Regions from separate parts of the Agathobacter rectalis ATCC 33656 genome, predicted to be linked through region 1. Evidence: a T-box and tRNA genes for the amino acid it is inferred to sense, from the RefSeq annotation. Region 1 holds a T-box; the other holds one or more tRNA genes.
What was found. A T-box is a leader RNA that pairs with one kind of tRNA and senses whether it is charged. The one in region 1 lies ahead of pheS (phenylalanine--tRNA ligase subunit alpha), so its partner is inferred to be a tRNA-Phe.
Positions count from the first base shown of each region.

Region 2: it encodes a tRNA-Phe, which carries the amino acid that the T-box ahead of pheS (phenylalanine--tRNA ligase subunit alpha) is inferred to sense. The anticodon was not compared.

Region 1 covers NC_012781.1:1,867,732-1,878,307, reverse strand. The annotation lists gene EUBREC_RS08970 (hypothetical protein) at 1-13, shown strand, start outside; RNA gene ssrS (6S RNA) at 66-250, shown strand; gene EUBREC_RS08965 (SpoIID/LytB domain-containing protein) at 421-2,043, shown strand; gene EUBREC_RS08960 (RsmB/NOP family class I SAM-dependent RNA methyltransferase) at 2,247-3,635, shown strand; T-box leader at 3,743-3,972, shown strand; gene pheS (phenylalanine--tRNA ligase subunit alpha) at 4,079-5,104, shown strand; gene pheT (phenylalanine--tRNA ligase subunit beta) at 5,143-7,563, shown strand; gene queA (tRNA preQ1(34) S-adenosylmethionine ribosyltransferase-isomerase QueA) at 7,595-8,653, shown strand; gene EUBREC_RS08940 (PilZ domain-containing protein) at 8,747-9,088, shown strand; gene aroA (3-phosphoshikimate 1-carboxyvinyltransferase) at 9,078-10,361, shown strand; gene EUBREC_RS08930 (prephenate dehydrogenase/arogenate dehydrogenase family protein) at 10,492-10,576, opposite strand, start outside.
Region 2 covers NC_012781.1:617,270-627,845, forward strand. The annotation lists gene EUBREC_RS03005 (SH3 domain-containing protein) at 1-270, shown strand, start outside; gene EUBREC_RS03010 (DMT family transporter) at 295-1,128, shown strand; gene EUBREC_RS03015 (hypothetical protein) at 1,170-1,511, shown strand; gene EUBREC_RS03020 (cysteine peptidase family C39 domain-containing protein) at 1,530-4,058, shown strand; gene EUBREC_RS03025 (HPr family phosphocarrier protein) at 4,218-4,472, shown strand; gene EUBREC_RS03030 (DUF6465 family protein) at 4,495-5,010, shown strand; tRNA gene EUBREC_RS03035 (tRNA-Gly) at 5,187-5,257, opposite strand; tRNA gene EUBREC_RS03040 (tRNA-Phe) at 5,284-5,356, opposite strand; gene EUBREC_RS03045 (NAD(P)H-dependent flavin oxidoreductase) at 5,600-6,661, shown strand; gene EUBREC_RS03050 (amylo-alpha-1,6-glucosidase) at 6,636-8,675, opposite strand; gene EUBREC_RS03055 (DUF6106 family protein) at 8,807-9,307, shown strand; gene EUBREC_RS03060 (FeoC-like transcriptional regulator) at 9,308-9,727, opposite strand; gene murI (glutamate racemase) at 9,799-10,575, shown strand.

The DNA.
Region 1 (10,576 bases):
TGTTAAATTCTAACATGAATTTTGCATTGCAACATGAGACATAATAAAGTATAATGAATTTACAAAGATACCTGAGATGTTCGACAACCCTGTGTATTTAGAACCTACATTTACTTTAAACGGGATTCCTATATGAGCTGTTGGATGTCAGGCCGTCATTATGCAGCGGAAGGCAGAAGGCAGACTGCGGTTACCCACCTAGCAAGAGCGCTAGGAGTCTAAATTACAGGACCGGCATTTTGGGTTCTTACAAAAGAATAATAATGTACAAAAGAACTCCGGACGCACAAAAGATTTATGAGATACAAAAGATTTTTAAAGCACAAAGGATTCTTAAGTACAGATGATAAAGGGAGCTGTTTTTGCAGCTCCCATTTTTTGAGCAGTAACCACTATTTGGGTGTTAAGGAGAACAGAAATTTGGCAAATAGAAGACGAAGACGGCAAAAGCCGAATCAGATGGTCTGGATAATGCTTGCGATAACCGTGGTATGCGTGGTTATTGTTTTTGCAATTGTTATGGCGCAAAAGGAAAAGGGGGCACTTGTAAAACAGGCGAGGGCTGTGACGAAGGATATGGTGTATGAGAATGCATATATTGTGTCAAATGACGATGGAAGGCTGATTTTCATATGTGATGGAGAGCTTTACAGGGCTAAGGGAACCATGGAGGAGAGCTTTACAGGGGTCTGTGATATTGAAATCAGTGGCTCTAAGGTCAAAAAGATACAGATAAAGCCGGATGATATATCAGGTGTGATGCTGTCATACGGAAACGGAACCATGCAGATTGCAGGGCAGGGTGACATTCCAATGCAGTCAGACAAGCTGCCGGTGTATGATGAGACAGGAGCAGCGCCTAAGGAAATAGCGGTTTCTGACCTGATAATCGGAAGTGAAACTCTTTCTTACATACTTGATTCCGGCAGGATATGTGCCATCGTCAGAAGACAGGCACCAGACCTTACATACATAAGAGTGCTTATAAAAAACGATGGAAAGGATGTATTTCCAACAATTGCGGCAGCTGCCGCAGCTAACCTTTATGTGGATGATGCTGATTGTGGAAGCAATGCTATTGACGATGTGGGTGCATATATGGCAAATGCACAGAAAGGTAAGATAAAGGTGAGCTCAGCGGACAATTATGTCAGCATAAACGGTAAGAGCTATCCGGGCTCATTTGAGTTTATCGGGACAGATGCAGGAATTGTGGCGGTGAATACAGTCGATGTGGAGACATATGTGCGCTATGTGCTGCCGTCGGAGATGCCGTCTACATTTGATGCAGAGGCGCTTAAGGCTCAGGCTGTTTGCGCAAGAACCTTTGTATATTCACAGATGAAAAATACACAGTATGCGCTATACGGAGCAAATATTGACAATACCACGGCTTTTCAGGTCTATAACGCTTCAGAAACAAAGCAGTCGACCGATGAGGCTGTAAAAGCTACAGCAGGACAGGTTGTCTCATGTGGAGGAAGCTTAATAACATGTTATTATTTTTCTACATCTGCCGGAAAAACAGAGGATATGGAGGTATGGTCTTCGAGTACACCGGATTTCATACACAAGGTGGAGTCGGTGGATGACAATTCGCCATACTACAGATGGACCTCGGAGCTTGATTTATCGGCATACAATGATCCTCAGTATGGCACAGCAACAGGTATTTCTGTCGATAAGACGTCGGATGCCGGTTATGTACTTTCGCTCACAATAAATTATGGAAACAAATCGCAGACCTTTACGGCGGAGAATGATATAAGAAAGGCGTTAGGGCATTATCAGAAAAAAGTTACATTAAACGATGGCTCTGTGAGGGAGAATATGTCGATGATACCAAGCGCCTGCTTTAGTGTGAGTGCCGGTGCAAATGGTCACTATACACTGTCCGGAGGAGGCTTCGGCCATGGAATAGGCTTCAGCCAGTATGGGGCAGACAAGCTGGCAAAGGCAGGAAGCGGCTATAAGGATATAATCGGATATTATTATAAGGATGTGACAGTGGTGGATATAAGCAGTGTACGCAGTGAGCAGTGATATGTCTCAATTATTATAACTTTCGGGATTTTATTATATTTAGCAGCCACTATAGCCGATTTAAAGGTGAATTTTTACGTTTAAAAAAATTGATAGCATGGATAGTAGAAATGTGGTAATATCGAAGTGCTTAGATACATGACTATGTGTGTGATAGTAAGATACATTGTAATTATTTCGTAAGAAAACAAGAGGATTTGACAATGAATTTACCGATAGAGTTTGAAAAAAAGATGAAGGCCTTTCTGGGCAATGAGTGGGATGATTTCTTATACAGCTATGACAATAACAGATTTCAGGCACTCAGATTCAATACATTAAAGGTACAAAGCCAGGAAGAAAGAATGCGGATATTGAAAACACTTAAAATATCCTCAGAAAAAAAGGTTTCGTGGGCAAATGAGGCATATTACTTTGATGAGAATGTGCGTCCGGGAAAGCATCCGTATCATGAGATGGGGCTTTACTACATACAGGAGCCAAGTGCCATGTCGGCGGCTGCACTTTTAGCTCCAAAGCCGGGTATGAGAGTGCTTGACCTGTGTGCGGCACCCGGTGGAAAGAGCACACAGCTTGCCACATATTTAGGAGACAGCGGACTTTTGGTATCAAATGAGATTAACACACAAAGAAGCCGGATTTTGTCGCAGAATATAGAGCGTATGGGAATCAAAAATGCGATTGTGACAAATGAGGACAGCTTTGTGCTTGCTTCACATTTCCCAGGCTTTTTTAATGCTATACAGGTGGATGCACCTTGCTCAGGAGAGGGAATGTTTCGAAAGCTGCCTGAGGCAATAGAGCAGTGGAGCATGGAAAATGTGGCAATCTGTGCGGCAAGGCAGAAGGAAATACTGGATAATGCTGCGGTGATGCTTAAGCCGGGAGGTACGATAGTGTACAGCACCTGCACCTTCTCGAGGGAAGAAAATGAGGATGTAATTGAGTGTTTTTTGGAGAGACATCCTGATTTTACACTTGAAGAAATGGAGCGCTTCTGGCCACATAAGGTGGACGGAGAGGGGCATTTTGTGGCAAAGCTTGTGAGAAGAGGCAGTGTGGACACAGACCTTAAAGCTGACAGGAAAACCAAAAAGAACAAAAATAGTAAGAACAGGAAAAATGAAACAAAGCCGGCTCTCACAAAAGAAAATATGAAGCTTCTCTCAGAGTTTCTTGATGAGACCATATCAGAGGATATGGCAGCATGGATAAAAAACTCAAGGCTTGTCATGTTTGGGGAGCAGCTCTACAGGCTGCCTGATATGGAAGTTGATATTAAAGGGCTTAAGGTGCAGCGAGCAGGGCTTCATATAGGAGAGTTTAAAAAACAGCGCTTTGAGCCGTCGCATTCGCTGGCACTTGCACTTAAGCTAAATGATGCTAAAAACGTAGTAAAGCTTACCTGGGATGATCCGCAGACAACAGGCTTTTTCAATGGTCAGTCAGTTATGTTATCTGATGAGCAGGCGGCTGAATGCAAAAAGGGCTGGGCACTTGTATGTGTAGATGGATATCCGGCCGGCTGGGGCAAGGTGAATGGTGCACAGGTTAAAAACCATTATCCTAAGGGGCTTAGAAATAAAATATAAAGAAAATAGAAAAATTTTCTACTTGCAAAATATAGAGATTGTGCTAAAATGACTTATGTGTTATTAAGAAATAAGCATTTGCGATATATATGTCGCAGCTATATATAATAAAAGCAATGAAGGTGCATAGTAGATTATAGTACTTTGACCAGAGAGAGATTGTCATCGGCTGAAAGCAGTCTTGCAAAAAGGCTATTGATTGAAGTTCACACTGAAGCTGCATGGATGAAGCACAGTAGTTCATGACGTGTTATGTACGTTACACATATCAATGAGAGTCCATTGGATATTTCTTCAATGGAAATCAGGGTGGTATCGCGGAATTTTCGTCCCTGCATGGTTTAATAGCCATGCAGGGGCGTTTTTTATCGCATAAACGGCGAATTCAAGCTTGAAGTTACGGGTTTATGCAAATTAAGAAAAATATTATGAGGTGAAATTCGATGAGAGACAAAATTCAACAGATCAGAGAAAAAGCACTTGCTGAAATTGATAAGGCTGACGGTCTTGAAAAATTAAATGATGTGCGTGCTGCAATTCTTGGAAAGAAGGGTGAGCTCACAGCAGTCTTAAAGGGCATGAAGGATGTTGCTCCTGATGAGAGACCAAAGGTAGGCCAGTGGGTCAATGAGACACGTGAGGCAGTTGAGAAGCTTCTTGATGAGAAGGTTAAGAAATTTGAGGCAGAGGCACTTAAGCGCAAGTATGAGAGCGAGAAAATAGATGTCACTATGCCTGCAAAGAGAAGCAAAAAGGGTAATCTTCATCCTGTAACACAGGTAAAGGACCAGCTCTCAGAGATTTTCACATCTATGGGCTTTGAGGTTTACGAGGGTACAGAAATCGAGAATGATTACTATAATTTTACAGCTTTAAATACTCCAAAGGATCATCCGGCCCGTGATATGCAGGATACGTTCTACTTATCACCTGAGTTCTTACTTCGTACACAGACCTCAGCAGGACAGATTCACGTTATGGAAGCAAAGAAGCCGCCTATCAAGGTTGTTTCACCGGGTAAAGTTTTCCGTTCGGATGATGATGCGACACATTCTCCTATGTTCACACAGATGGAGGGACTTGTGGTAGATAAGGGCATCACACTCTGCGATTTAAAGGGTATGCTTGACCAGCTTGTAAAGAAGATGTTCGGAAAGAATGTCACAACACGTCTTCGTCCTTCATACTTCCCATTTACAGAGCCGTCTGTAGAGGTTGATGTAAGCTGTTTCCAGTGCCATGGCAAGGGCTGCTCTTTATGCAAGGGCACAGGCTGGATTGAGGTGCTTGGTGCAGGCGTAGTAAATAAAAAGGTGCTTGAGGGCTGTGGCATAGACACAAATGAGTACAGTGGTTTTGCATTTGGTATCGGTCTTGAGCGTATTGCAATGCTCAAATACGGAATTAACAACATCAAGCTTTTATTCGAGTCAGACCTTAGGGTATTAGACCAGATTGATGACAACTAGATTCATTTTTCTTGAATATATAACAGGAGGCAAAAATTATGTTAACACCACTTAGCTGGTTAAAAGATTATGTAGATATAGATGTAACACCAAAGGAGTTAGAGGAAAAATTATTCTCATGTGGTTTCGAGGTTGAGGAATCATATGAAGTGGGAAAGGATATTTCAAACGTAGTAGTCGGCCTTGTAGAAAAATGTGAGCCGATTCCTGAGACACACCTGAGCCTGTGTCAGGTAAATGCCGGAGCACATGGCACATTCCAGATCTGCTGTGGAGCGGACAATGTAAAGGCAGGGGGCAAATATCCTCTTGCACTTATCGGTGCCACAGTATATGCCACAGCAAAGGATCACGTTACAATAGAGGGCGTGATGGAGATAAAGCAGGGCAAGCTGCGTGGATATGATTCATATGGAATGTTATGCTCAGGCGTAGAGCTTGGCTTAAATGAAGACCTCTATCCGGGTGCAGGCTACAACGGACTTTTGGTTTTACCTGAGGATGCTAAGGCGGGAGATGATGTAAAACCTATCCTCGGCCTTGATGACTGGATTTTTGATATTGCAATAACAGCAAACAGACCTGACTGCCAGTGTATATATGGCATGGCAAGAGAGGTTGCTGCTGTTTTGGGAAAAGAGCTTAAGGAGCCTGCGCTTGACTATACTGCTGATGATGTGAAGAAGGAAAATTTCAAGGTATCTGTCCTGGCACAGGACATCTGCCCTCGCTACACAGCTCACTATGTACATGATGTAAAAATCTCCGAGTCACCTGCATGGATGAGAAAACGTCTTGCACTTGTCGGAATAGGCTCTATTTCAAATGTGGTAGACATCACTAACTTTGTTTTAAAAGAGCTCGGACAGCCAATGCATGCCTTTGATTACTCATACCTTGAGGGAGATGAGATTGTAGTAAGACGTGCAAACGATGGAGAGAAAATTGTCACACTTGATGAGAAGGAATTTGAGTTAAACAGCAATAACCTGGTTATCTGTGATGGAAAGAAGCCAGTTGCGCTCGCCGGTATCATGGGCGGCTTAAATTCTGAGATTAACGACGGCACCACTGAGGTGATGTTTGAGTCTGCAAAATTTGCAAGAGACAATATCAGAAAGAGCTCACGTGCGTTGGGACAGTCATCTGATTCGAGTGCACTTTACTCAAAGGGTGTAAACGAGTACACAACAGCCATGGCCATGAAGAGAGCGCTTCACCTGATGGAGGAGCTTGGCTGTGGTAAGGTTTCTTCAACTCACGTTGAGGTGACTACAGGAAATTCGCTTGAGCCAAAAGAGATGAAGGTTTCTATTGCAAAGGTTAATGGTGTGCTTGGAATAGAGGTTCCTACAGAGGATATCGTGAGAATACTCACAAATTTAGGCTTTGCACCGGTTGTAAGCGGTGATGAGCTGACACTCATGATTCCTGCATATCGTGAGGATATGGAGGATTATCCGGATGTGGCCGAGGAGGTTATCCGTATGTATGGCTATGATCATGTCATTCCTGCATTCATGCCTACGGCACAGGTTACACTCGGAGGACTCAACCTTAGACAGCAGACAGAACGCAAGATAAAAGAGGTGCTCTGTGCAGCAGGCGCGTATGAGGGAATACATTACTCATTCTTCTCACCTGCTGATCTTGATTTGCTCAGATTCCCGGAGGATGCACCTGAAAGACATGCTATCAGGCTTATAAACCCAATCAATGTTGACCTCTCGCTTATGAGAACAACACTTGCTTCTGAGATGCTTTATGCCATAGCAAGAAATCAGAAGAAGGGTATCCTGGAGGGAAGAATCTTTGAGCTGGGAAATATCTTTATCGCAAAGGAGCTTCCGCTTACAGAGTATCCGGATGAGAGAGAGACACTTTGTGCAGGCGTATTCGGTGAGGATGAATCGTTCTTTACTATAAAGGGACTGGCTGAGACTGTAGCAGATGCGCTTGATGTGAAGTTTACATACAAGCCGGCTCAAAAGCCATTCCTTCATCCATATCAGACAGCAGAGGTATTCTGTGACGGACAAAAAATCGGATATCTCGGTCAGGTAAGATATGAGATATGCGATGAGCTTGACATGAGAGTACCGGCATATGTGATGGAGCTTGACTTAAGAGTTCTTTCACAGTGGTATGGAAAGGACAGAGTATTTACTCCAATCTCAAAATTTGATGATGAGAAGAGAGATTTTGCTTTTGTTGTGGACAAGGATATCACATGTGAGCAGATTGAAAACGGTATCAGGGAAGCCTGTGATTATGTCTCAGATGTTACACTGTTTGATGTTTACGAGGGTGTACAGCTTCCTCCGAATAAGAAGAGCATGGCGTACAGTGTAGTATTTACACCAAAGGATGAGGAGCTTAAGACTAAGAAGGTCGAGGGCTTTGTAAAGGATATACTTGCTCATCTTAAAGAGACTGCAGGTATCACACTTCGTGGTTAGACGTTAGTATAGTGTTAGGAATAGGAAAATTATGGACGTAAAAGATTTTGATTATGATCTTCCGGAGGAGCTGATAGCACAGGATCCTCTGGAGGACCGCTCCAGCTCAAGACTCATGGTGCTTGACAAGAAGACAGGAGAAGTCAGCCATCATGTGTTCAAGGAGATTGTTAAATATTTAAGACCGGGCGACTGCCTTGTGCTCAACAATACAAAGGTAATTCCTGCACGTCTTTTTGGCGTGAAGGAAGGCACTATGGCAAAGATAGAGATACTTCTTCTAAAGCGCAGACAAAATGACGTATGGGAGACTCTTGTAAAGCCGGGTAAAAAGGCAAAGCCGGGCACAAAGATTATATTTGGTGACGGACTTTTAACAGGTGAAGTAATAGATGTGGTTGATGATGGAAACAGGCTGATTCAGTTCAGTTATGAGGGTATTTTTGAGGAGATACTTGATAAGCTCGGACAGATGCCGCTACCTCCGTATATCACACATCAGCTAAAGGACAAGAACCGCTACCAGACAGTATATGCAAAGTATGATGGCTCGGCCGCTGCGCCTACTGCAGGACTGCATTTCACAAAGGAACTTTTACAGCAGGTAAAAGATAAGGGCGTAGATATTGCAGAGGTGACTTTACATGTGGGGCTTGGCACGTTTAGACCGGTAAAGGTGGATAATGTGCTTGATCACCATATGCATTCTGAGTTTTACATGGTGTCACAGGAGGCTGCAGACAAGATTAATAATGCAAAGAAAAATGGCGGCAGAATAATATCTGTCGGCACTACAAGCACCCGTACCTTAGAGGCAGCATCCGATGAAAACGGCATGCTAAAAGAGTGCAGCGGATGGACGGATATCTTTATTTATCCGGGATACAGCTTTAAGGTGATTGACTGTCTGATTACCAATTTCCATCTGCCGCAGTCTACACTTGTCATGCTTGTGTCAGCATTAGCAGGCAGAGAGCATGTCCTCAATGCATACAAAGAGGCTGTAGAGGAAAGATACAGGTTTTTCAGCTTTGGTGATGCGATGTTTATAACGAACGATATGCATATGGACGATGAGGCAGCTGAATAAATTTTACTTGTAAAAATCAGTCATATATACTAATATGTTGTTTGAGGGTAATTTGTTCCCTTAGTCAATAATATAATAGATGGGGTAAAGTGAATGGAAGAAAAGAGAAGACATAAAAGACTTGACATTGATGTATCGGTACAGTTAGAGCGGCTGGATGAGGACGGAGTGACAACACTTAAGTATTGTCATGTGGATGTCACAGATATTTCCAGAAGCGGTATAGGATTTAATGCAAAGGTACCTCTTGATATACATACATATTATGACACCAAGATCCAAATTTGGACCAAGGAGGTTGTGGATGCGGTTGTCGAGATTGTACGAAGAACAGACAGTGAAGAAGGAGTATATCACTATGGTGCTGTGTTTATCGGTATGACAGACACTGATGCACTCAAGATTGATATTTATCAGATTTTCAATGATTTATAAAGTAAAAAAAGTAAATCATCCACATGATATAGTAACCAGTGTACCTGGCTCAAAGAGTATCACAAACAGGGCCCTTTTAATCGCTGCACTCGCAAGCGGGCGCAGCGTTTTAAAAGGGTGTCTTTTTAGTGATGATTCGAGACATTTTATAGATGCACTGATTCGTCTTGGATTTCCGGTTTTGGTGGATGAGGATAAAAGAGAAATAACAATAACAGGCTTTGGAGGCAGGATACCAAAGAATGAAGCTGAGATAGATGTGGGAAGTGCAGGTACCGCTGCACGTTTTCTTACAGCTTTTCTTGGACTGTCAAAGGGCAGATACCATATAGTGTCTTCTGAGCAGATGAAGAAGCGTCCTATGAAGGATCTGCTTGTATCGCTTGAAAAGCTGGGTGCCCATATTGAGTATGATGAGAACGAATATCATTTTCCTTTTACCATCGGAAATACAGGGGAGTATGCTGATACTGTTGATATAAACGTAGACAAGAGCAGCCAGTTTTTGAGTGCCCTTCTTATCTCGGCGATAGTGATGGAAAAGAACTTTACGATTAATGTCACAGGAACGCATGGTATGGCATATGTTGAGATGACGCGTCTTATGATGAAGCAGTTTGGGCTTGATGTGATGCAGGATAAAAAGAATAACAGCTTTATTATCCCTAAGAAAGCGGCGTATGAAAGCTTAGACTATGATATAGAGCCGGATGTGTCGGCTGCATGCTATTTTTATGCAATGAGCCCGCTTTTACATGTTAAGTCAAAGGTGATGGGGGTGCACCAAAACAGCTTGCAGGGAGATGTGGCATTTCTTGATGTGCTTGCGGATATGGGCTGCACAATTTCCGACGAGGCAGACGGCATAGTGTGTATGCCACCAAAGAATGCTCATATACATGGCGGAAGCTGGGATTTGTCAACATTCTCAGATCAGGCGCTGACTCTTGCTGCGATTGCACCGTTTGCAAAGGAGCCTGTAGGGATAGAAGGCATTTCGCATATCCGTCTGCAGGAGTGTGACAGGATAAACGCCATCGAGGAAAACCTGGCGGAATTAGGTGTGAGGGTTGAAGAAACTGAAAATGGCTTAAGGATTTATCCGGCAGAGTGTATTAAGCCTTGTAAAATTAAAACGTATGACGATCATCGCGTAGCCATGTCTTTTACTTTGCCGGGGCTTAAGGCAGAGGGTGTTGAGATAATAGACCCTTATTGCTGCCGCAAGACTTTTGAGAATTTCTATGAGGTACTTGAGGAGAGCGTATATTAATAAAGTGTTATTGGTTTTTTGCTTATTTGTAAACAGTGCTGCATTGGACGGTATAAAAAGAGCCGTAAAACGAATCAAATTCGTTTTACGGCTCTTTGTTTTTGGTATTAAAACCATATAACAGGATAAATCATCTGCGGTGAATAGTATAGTTTCTTTCTTTAAGTACGCTGATAGCCGATTCAAGAGCATCTTCGTCATAGAACTCTATGCGC
Region 2 (10,576 bases), 1.3 Mb from region 1:
ATGAGAGAGAAGCCTGATAAAAACGCAAATATAATTACTGTTATAGGACAGGATGTGAAGCTTGAGTTTGTATCAGAGGACAATGGCTGGACACAGGTTATCTTCCAGGGACAGACAGGCTATGTCAGCTCTGACTACGTCAAGTCAGATATGGCTGACAGCACTACAGACAGCGGCACATCAGGTGCGGCAGATAGCGGGGCTGCCAGTCAGGGTACAGCAGATGGCAGTACAACAGGAGCTGCAGATAGTGCTGCACAGTCACAGTAATAGATACATGGTGAGGTAATGTATATGACAGGAATTATATGGGCATGTGCTGCAACCTTTATTGCAGCATGTGTGCCTATTTTGGCCAAGGTTGGAACTAAAAAGACAGACCCGGCGCTGGCGGGAAGCATTGCCGGGATTGTTTTATGTGCGTCTATATTTTTTTACAGGAAAGATAATATAATGGGAAGCAGCCTGACTGCACTCGGCCAAAGGAGCGTTATATTTATACTTCTGGCAGGGCTTGCAACAGGGCTTTTTGGCATCTGTTTTTTTAAATCCATACATGAGGGCTACACATTTCAGGTTACAGCTATAGTTAAATGCAGCTATATAATCACGCTTGCAGCGGGATTTTTTCTGTTTCATAACACCCCTGACACTTTTGATTATATAGCGATTGCACTCATGATTGTTGGAACGGTTATTTTAAATCTGGATGGAACAGGTATTTTGTTTGCGCTTCTTGCTGCAGTTTGTGCATCGGCAGCACATATTCTGGTGTCACTTGGCGAGATACAGCTGGATAAGGGCTTTATTGCGTTCTGGTGTGTGTTTATAGGAACGCTGGTGCTTATTATATTTACTATTGCAACAGGAGGCATGAAGAAAATCAGATCCATGTCATTTGTTGATGGTATATGCCTGATTCTTGCAGGCATTGCATACCCGTTAGCATATGATTTTTATGGCAGGGCAGTTTCAATGTCCGGCAGCTATGCAGGGTATATTTTTAATTTGACGATTATTGTGATGATGATATGCTCCAGCGTGATACTGAAGGAGAAGGTATCGGGAAAGAAATTCCTGGGCGCATGCATTTTTATTGCAGCATTGTTTGTTATAGCATGCAACTAATAGCTGAATATAGCATATAATGATTAAAAAGAGGTTTTTTGATGTTACCTTTTTATAAAACATTTCCGTTTATGGATTACTATAAAAATGAGGATGCATTTGCAAAGGACCTGGGGATGATAAAGGATATGTATCCGCATGATACGGCGATGATACAGTCTGCAGTAGAGCAGCGAATGGATGAGCTGGAGTATGAGGGCAGCTTTATCTATGATGAGGTGCCTGACAGACAGCGTCTTTTCGATGAGGCAGACAGGATTGCCGGCAGATTTATCTCAGAGCAAAGCAGCAGGTGCTTTATCTGTACAATAGCGGGCATACTTTTTAACTGTGAACTCTGCAGACGCAGATGCAGATACAGAAGGTACCAAAGATTCTGGTAGATATAAGGATATGATTTTATGAGTAAGAAAGTGATAAAGCCGATAGTACTTATAGTAGTATTTATTGCAGCATTAATTACATTTTGCATAACTACAAACAAGGGAAATAAGGATATGACCACGAAGCAGGCGGATGCAACGCTGCCGGTTATGTCATTTAATCTGGATAAAATAAAGATAAACACCCTCCATGGATATACTACTGAGATGGATCCGACAAAGATGCGCGATTGCGTTATTCCGATTTCGGATGACAGGAAGCTCTCATTATCCATTTCAACATATGGCATGGCTGTTGACAGAATATCATATAAGATCAGAAGCATGGATGGCAAGAGGCTGGTGGCCGATGACGAGATATCTTCTTTTTCTAATAAGGATAATACTATTCAGGCGGACGTAAACATGCCGAATGTTATGGATGAAAATACTGAGTATCTTTTGGTGTTTACCATCACAAGCGGTCAGGATAATGTATATTATTACAGCAGGATTATGCAGACCGATGGAAAGGCAGCTGCAAAGGTTGTTGAGTTTGCAAAGAAGTTTCATGATGAGACGTTTATAAAGGATGACAAATCATTCTTTACAACATATATGGAGACAACAACCGGTGACAGAAATACGCTTGCACATGTGGATCTGACATCTACGGTGAGTCAGATTACCTGGGGCTCAATGGCCGCTGCACAGTATACGAATCCTGTCATAGCCCTAAAGGAAATAAACGATTCTTATGATGTGGTTACAATAGACTATGTGATGAGCTGTGTGGACGGTAAGGGTGAGACTGAGTATTACAATGTGAGAGAATATTTCAGGCTGCGCCAGACGGAAAGCCGTATGTACGTGCTCAACTATGAGAGAACGGCAAATCAGATTTTTAACAGTGAAAACAGCTTTATATCGGATTCAGGCAGCGTAATGCTTGGCATCAGAAGCAGTGAGGCAGAGTACAGGGCCAATGAAGCAGGCAGTGTGATATGCTTTGTCCAGGAGGGAGATTTATACTCCTATGATATCAACAATGGAATGATAATCAAGGTATTCAGCTTCAGGGACGCTGAGGGCATTGATGAGCGTGAGAACTGGAATCATCACGATATAAAAATTGTCAGTGTAGACGAAGCGGGCAGTATTGATTTTGTGGTATACGGATATATGAACAGAGGCACCCACGAGGGAGAGGTGGGAACCGGTGTGTACCATTATGACGGTCTGGCACATACTATAGATGAGGAAGCGTTTATTCCTTCTAAGACATCATATGAGGTGCTAAAGGCTGAGATGGGCAAGATGCTTTATCTCAATGAGAAGAATGAATTCTATCTCATGATGGATGACAGTCTCTATAGGATTAATTTAGGCTCGATGTCAGTAAAGAAGGTGGTTGAGGGCTTGTCTACAGGCTCTTACTGCGCATCGGAGAGTAACAGATACTTTGCATGGGTGGATTCTGCAAATCAGTACTCATCAAATACCATAAAAGTGATGGATTTAAAGAGTGGTAAGACCTTTGAGGTCAAAAAGGGCGACGACCAGTATCTGCGTCCGCTTGGCTTCATAGGTGAGGATTTCATATATGGACAGGCGAATGCTGCTGATGTGGTCTCTGATGCAGCCGGAAACACGACATTTCCGATGAATGGCCTTATTATTCTTGATACATCTGACCAGTCGGAGCTTAAGACATATACCCCTTCGGGCGGCTATGTCGAGAAAATTTCTGTGGATGGATATACGGTAACGATAGATCTGATTGCACAAAACAATGGTGTGTATGCAGAAATCGGTCAGGATACCATTATGAACCGGGAGGCTGATTCGAAGCAGAAGATAGCTCTTGATACGAGCCAGTCCGATACAAAGCTGACGGTCAGCGCTATTAGTATAGCAGGTGGTAAAAAGCCGGATAAGCTGAAGCAGCTGACAGCACAGATGACTATAAATTCGCATGATACTGCTGTTGATTTAAAGTTTGATGACAATACAGTCCATTTCTATGTTTATGCAAAGGGGGATGTGATTTTTGCATCTGATAACATCTCGGATGCCATAAAACAGGCAAATGACAGCATGGGAGTGGTAATTGACTCAAACCAGCAGTATGTATGGATGAGGGCAAGAAAAAATGCAGTAAATGCATTTGCGAATATTGCATGTAATGAAATCGATAAGGATGCTGACAGTGTCGTGAAGTCAGTAAGTGCAATGCTTACCTACAATGATGTTACGGTAAGTGTGTCTGAGCTGATTGGAGCAGGCAGCAGTGCTGTTGATGTGCTCAAAAACAACCTGCCGGACAAGGAAATCCTGGATTTACAGGGAGTGTCTTCTGAGGATATTATCTTTTATATCAGCCAGGGCAATCCGGTATTTGCGATGACGGGAAATACGTCGGCAGTGCTTGTGACAGGATACTCTTCAAATGGAGCTTTATATATTTATAATCCGGATAATGGCGCAACAACATCGATGAGCTATGAGGATGCTGACAGAATGTTTTATAATGGTGGCTTGCATTTTATCACGTACATGACAAAATAAACAGAATAATGTTGTAATAATGCCGATTTTGTGACATTAAATGTAAGCTCCTTAGGTAAAGTTTAACAGAAATTTTCATAAGGATTGAAAAGCGGTTACAATTGGGATATATTAAATAAGTATGAAACAGGTTTAATACTTTTTGTTTAAGGAGAACGTATGAGTAAGAAGAGTATTGTCGTTACAAAAGTATGTGAAGGTCATGATAATCCAATCGCAGAGCTTGTTCAAGTGGCATGCAAGTTCGATAGTGAGATTACATTGGAGAGTGACAATCGCAAAATCAATGCAAAAAGCATCATGGGTATTATGGCATTTAATCCTTCAGATGGAATGTCTGTTGATATTGTTACAAAGGGTGATGATGAGCAGGAAGCTTTAGTTGCAATTGAAAATTTTTTAGTATGTGAATAATGAGCATGAGGAGGAAAATAGTATGCGTAAAAAGAATAACTCAAAGACAGTTAAGCAGGCAGTAAAGCCGGTTGAAGTTAAAAAAGAGGAAACAGTGGCACAGCCGGTTTCAGAGCCTAAGGCTGATGCAAAAGCCGATGTAAAGGCTGAGGTAGAAAAAGCCGTAGAGAAGACAACCGAGAAGGTTGAGAAGGCTGTTGAAAAGACAACTGAGAAGGTTGCTGAGAAGGCCGCTGAGGTTAAGGCTGATGTAAAGGACACTGTTAAGAAGACAACAGCAAAGGCAGCAAAAGCTGCAAAGACAGCTAAAGAGGCAAAACCTGCAAAGAAGGAGCCGGTAAAGCCGGAGATTATTGTTCAGTACCAGAACAGCGAGGTTGATACAGCAGCTGTCGAGGAGCGTGTTAAGGCTCAGTTCGTTGCTGAGGGACACAAGGCAGGCTTCATCAGAAAGCTTAACATCTACATCAAGCCGGAAGAGTATTCTGCATACTATGTTATAAATGATAAGTTTTCAGGTCGTGTAGATTTATTCTAGTCAGACATTATTAGGGAATACATATTTTATCTAGCGCATAATAAAAGCCGATACATTTCGTGGAGACACGGTGTATCGGCTTTTGTTTTGTGTATAAGTATGTGTAAAAGCAGCTGTATGACAGTTTAAATGCATTATGAAATACTTAGTGGACAAACAAAAAAGGGTAACAAAAAAGCGGGTGATGGGAATCGAACCCACGTATCCAGCTTGGAAGGCTGGTGTTCTACCATTGAACTACACCCGCATAGGAATATTTAATTTGTTGTATAATGCCCAGTTCCGGAATCGAACCAGAGACACACGGATTTTCAGTCCGTTGCTCTACCAACTGAGCTAACTGGGCTTGTCTCACAACAAAAGTTATTCTACACGATTTGTCTGTTGATGTCAATATTAAAATCGAGAAAATTTGGATAGTTACAATAAACAAGAAATGTAGTATTAAAAACTATATAAAATAGAAAATGATATAATTTTACCTTGACATAAATACCATAAAGGGTTACTATGTGTATATGTTTGATTATCAAATAATTTGAATATCAAACAGAAAAGTGGAATTTATACATGTTCGGAGGTACATATTATGTTGAGAGAACTGAGAATCGGAGATATGGTTGCAAAGCTTCCTATCATTCAGGGAGGCATGGGAGTTGGAGTGAGTCTTAGCAGACTGGCCGGAGCTGTTGCTAAGGAGGGTGGTGTAGGAGTGATTTCCACCGCGCAGATTGGCTTTGAGGAGCCGGAGTTTGAAAAGGACCAGGCAAAGGCTAATTTGATTGCTATCAAGAAGCATATTAAGAAAGCAAAGGAGCTTGCCTGTGGACATGGAATGGTAGGTGTCAATATCATGGTGGCTTTAAAGCATTACAAGGAGCATGTTCTGGCTGCGGTTGAAGCAGGTGCTGATGTTATTATAAGCGGGGCAGGACTTCCAATGGAACTGCCTGAGCTGGTCGATGAAAAGTCACATACAAGGATTGCTCCGATTGTTTCTTCAAAGAGAGCAGCAAATCTGATTCTTAAAATGTGGGCACACAGATACAACCGCACAGCGGACTTTATTGTTATCGAGGGACCAAAGGCCGGAGGACATCTGGGATTTTCCAATGAGCAGCTTGCAGATATGGAGCATATGGATTATGACAGCGAGATTAAGGAGATTATCAGCTGTGCAAAGACATATGAGGAGAAGTTTAAAAAGCACATTCCGGTAATTGTAGCAGGCGGAGTGTTTACACATGAGGATGTCATGCACTGCATGGAGCTTGGAGCCGACGGAGTGCAGGTGGCGAGCCGTTTTGTGGCGACAGAGGAGTGTGACGCATCTGATGCCTATAAGCATGCTTATCTGAACGCGAATGAGTCTGATGTGCAGATTATACAAAGCCCGGTCGGAATGCCGGGGCGAGCTGTCAGAAATGAGTTTATCAGGGGATTGGAAAAGGAAAAGCAGCCTATCACAAAGTGCTACAATTGTCTTGAGAAATGTAACCCTGCAACAGTGCCATACTGTATTACGAAGGCACTGATTGCAGCGGTTAAAGGAGATATGCAAAACGGTCTGGTATTCTGCGGTGCCAATGTGGGCCGCATAAACCGAATGACTACGGTCCACGAGCTTATGAGTGAGCTTGTGGGAGCATAGGCAGTACATCCTCACAGTAGCAGCGAAGCACTTCACCTACACTCCATGCCTGCGCATAGCAGCCACGGCCGGTGTGAGGGGCATCGCCGTCAAATATCTCGCATATTGAGCCGATACAGTTGTTGAGCAGATGCTCCCTTACAGGGTCAAGCAGCTTGTCAGCGCATAAAGCGGTCGCCTTCATGCGGCCGTTTACCTTTACATAGGCACTGATAAAACCACCGAGCAGAAAGCCCCAGGCTGTTCCCTGATGATAGGCGTGGTCGCGCTTTGAGAGAGAGCCGATGTAAATCGGATGGTAATCCTTGTGGTCAGGATCGAGCGAACGCAGTCCGCAGCCTACGTACAGCTTATCCATTACCGTATCCACAATTGCTTTTTCACGCTCCTTGTCGAGCATGGTAAATGGCAGGCTTACGGCATAAATCTGGTTTGGACGGATTGTGTCGTCATCATCGTCAACCACATCATACAGGCAGCCTGTGTTTTCATTCCAGAAGCGCTTGTTGAAGGAAGTCTTTACGAGAGAAGCAAGCTGTCTGTAGCTGTCATCGTTATCGCCAAACTTAGCCTGAAGCATATCCATGGTGCACAGTGCGTTGTACCAAAGTGCATTTATCTCGACAGGTTTGCCGTGACGAGGCGTAGCAACCCAGTCACCGACACGCACATCCATCCATGTTACCTGGTCGAGTCCGCTTCCGGCATGAATGAGCCCGTCCGTGTCCATATATATGGAAAAATCAGTGCCTTTTTTATAAGTAGATATGATATTCTTTAAGCATGGATAAATATCCTTCTTTATAAATTCATAGGCATCGGGAGTGGCCACATATTCAAGATATTTGTAGACAGCATAAAAATACCACAGTGATGCGTCTACAGTATTGTAGAGAGGTTCAAGTCCGCTGTCCGGGAACATATTCGGGATGAGCCCGTCCTTACAGTACTTGGCAAAGGTCAGTAGTATATCGTGGGCTTTTTCAAAACGGCCGGTGCAAAGTGTCAGGCCGGTGTATGAAATCATAGTGTCACGGCCCCAGTCTGTAAACCAAGGAAGTCCGGCGAGCACAGTGTCATAGCCTGTTGACTGTCTGTGTGCGATGAACTGGTTTGCAGCCACAGTAAGCTTCACGGCAAAGTCATCAGTGAAGCCGCTTCTTTTAATCAGCTCATCGGTGTAGTCAAGCTGCGCACGTAGTATTTCAAAAGCACTTTCGTTATCAGAAACAAGGTGTTTGGCGAAGGCTGTGCCTGAGTTGTCATTACAGGCTTCAAGCGGTACGATATCGCACATTACAGAAAAATGCATTGAAGCAGAGGCAGGAATATCCACGCTCACGTCATATGGGCAAAATGCACAGTCGAGGCCGGGCACTTCATTGTCCACCTCGGTCTGAGCCTCAAGGTCACAGATATACTTGTAGTCTCTTTCAATAAGCTCTCCGCCTGAAAAAGCAATGCGGATACAGTGGTCATCCTGAGCTTTTGGAATGAGGGTAAAGCCATGCTCCTGCTTTTTGACCTCGAATTTTAATGAATCGACGGTGGAACTTTCAGAGTGCTCACGGAAGTTCATAAGAGGCGTGATCAAAAGCTTAGCCGCTTCGCCTTTGTTTTGAACCTCATATGCCACGGCAGCGAGATTTTTTCCCTGTGCCAGTGCGATGTGTTTTTTTATGGTGATATCACCGGCCTCATATGTAAAGCATATGGTTCCATCGTATGTGAACTCTCTTATATATTGGATGCCGTCTGTGTGGCATCCGCCCTTGAACTGGTCACTTGAGAGGTCGTAGGTGTGGCTGTCTGTGACTATTTTTTCGTTTGTCTTTGAGAAGCAGACGTATCTTTGCACAGGAGCATGAAGGCTTGCAATCAGATAGCCCTGATGCGTACGGTTTATCGCACCGGTGACTGAACCACCGGCATATCCGCCAAGGCCGTTGGTTAAAGCCCACTCCCTTCTTATGTTGTTTTTGAAATCATTTTGCAGTTTTAAGTTAAATTGCATCTTAACCCTCCGAAATTTCACTAAATTTTTATAATATTTTAACCTATAAACATGAAAAAATCTATACGAAACGGTAAAAATCTGTTATCATTATAAAGATATATATTTTCAATATGCAAAGGAGAATTATAATGGAAGTATTTACATTGATTGCGCGTAAAAAAAATGTGGCGCTGGTATTTGTTTCGTACCTGCTTGTAGCTCTTGCTGCGATAAGTCTTCTGACTATCTGCATCGGATTTGCACCGGGTATTTTATTTGCAGTAGTATTTGGACTTATTGCATATCTTATGATAATGGCACAGAACACCGAGTTTGAATATTCATATTTTGACGGAGAGCTGCGCTTTGCCAAAATTAAAAACAAGAGCCGCAGAAAGCGCCTTGGAATATACAGCATGGAGTCTGTAGCAGCAATTGCACCGGCAGGTGACAGAAGCGTATACAATTACGAGAATGGAAATGAGTTCAAGAAAATAGACTATACCTCAGGTCAGAAGGATGTACCTTATTATGATATCGTCATCAAATCGCCTGATGAGAACGTACTTATAAAGGCGGAGCTTGATGACAAGTTCCTCACAGAGGTTGAGAAAAAATACAGATCAAAGGTTAAAAGAAGAGAGGAGTAATTACTCCTCTCCTTCCAAATGGTACATTTTGGATTTTGTTTTGCCGGCATCGTATCCGGTTGAGTATCCTTTGTTGCCGTTTAACAGTCTCAGACATTTGGGACAAAGAGTGCCGAAGGTAACAGGTGCACCGCACCGCTGGCAGTGAAGACCGGCTATAGTGGAGGCTGATTCAGACTGCTTGTACTCGATGCGTCCGTCCTTTATCCAGCTCTTTACCTGTCTAAGCGGTATCTTAAAATGTTCTGCAACCTCGTATTCATTTACGTCGTGGGTACGGATAAATTCCTTTACCTCGCGGAATAATGCCAGATCAAGGCATCGTGGGCAGAGATTCTCTTTATAGTCATGTGGCAGAGGCCTTTTACAGTTTTCACATACTTTTGTGTTGTTGTTAAAAAGACTTTTAGGATTATCCATAGGTGCCTCCTTAAGCTTGTTTTATTCATTATATCATAACAGATTTTATAAAGAAAGTAGGGACTTTTATAATGTCAATTGCAGTTTTCGATTCAGGAGTCGGCGGAATAAGCGTCTTAAAGAGCCTGGTTGAAGTGATGCCTAACGAAGATTTTATATATTACGGTGATTCAGCAAATGCGCCTTATGGTACCAAAACACTTGAGCGGGTGCGAGCTTTGACCTGTGAGCATGCAAAGGAGCTGATTTTAAATCAGCATGCAAAGGGGCTTGTTGTCGCGTGCAATACAGCCACCAGCGCGGCAGTGCGTATATTAAGAGAGCAATATCCCGATGTTCCTATCGTAGGGATAGAGCCTGCAGTCAAGCCTGCGATGCTTTTTATGGAAAATCCGAGAGTGCTTGTGATGGCTACACCTATGACTATCAGGGAGGAAAAACTTAAAAAGCTTATGGACAGATACAGACATTTGGGTGAGATTATTCCATTGCCTTGTCCTGGGCTTATGAATTTCGTTGAGAGAGGTGACTTGTACGGTGATGATGTGAGACAGTATCTCGAGGAACTTTTGTATTCATATTCGCATGGTGAGATAGATGCGGTTGTGCTGGGATGCACACATTATCCGTTTGTCAGAAAAATGATACAGGAGGTGCTTGGAGATAGGGTGCGTGTGTTCGATGGAGGAAACGGTACAGCGCGTGAGATGAAAAGACGTCTCGCAGAAAAAGGTCTGCTGACAGACAGCACCGCTGCAGGTATTGTGGATTTTCAAAACAGCCTGACCGGACAGAGCCATGAGGATAAAATACAGCTCTGTAAGGCACTTTTTAACAAAAAAATTTAGT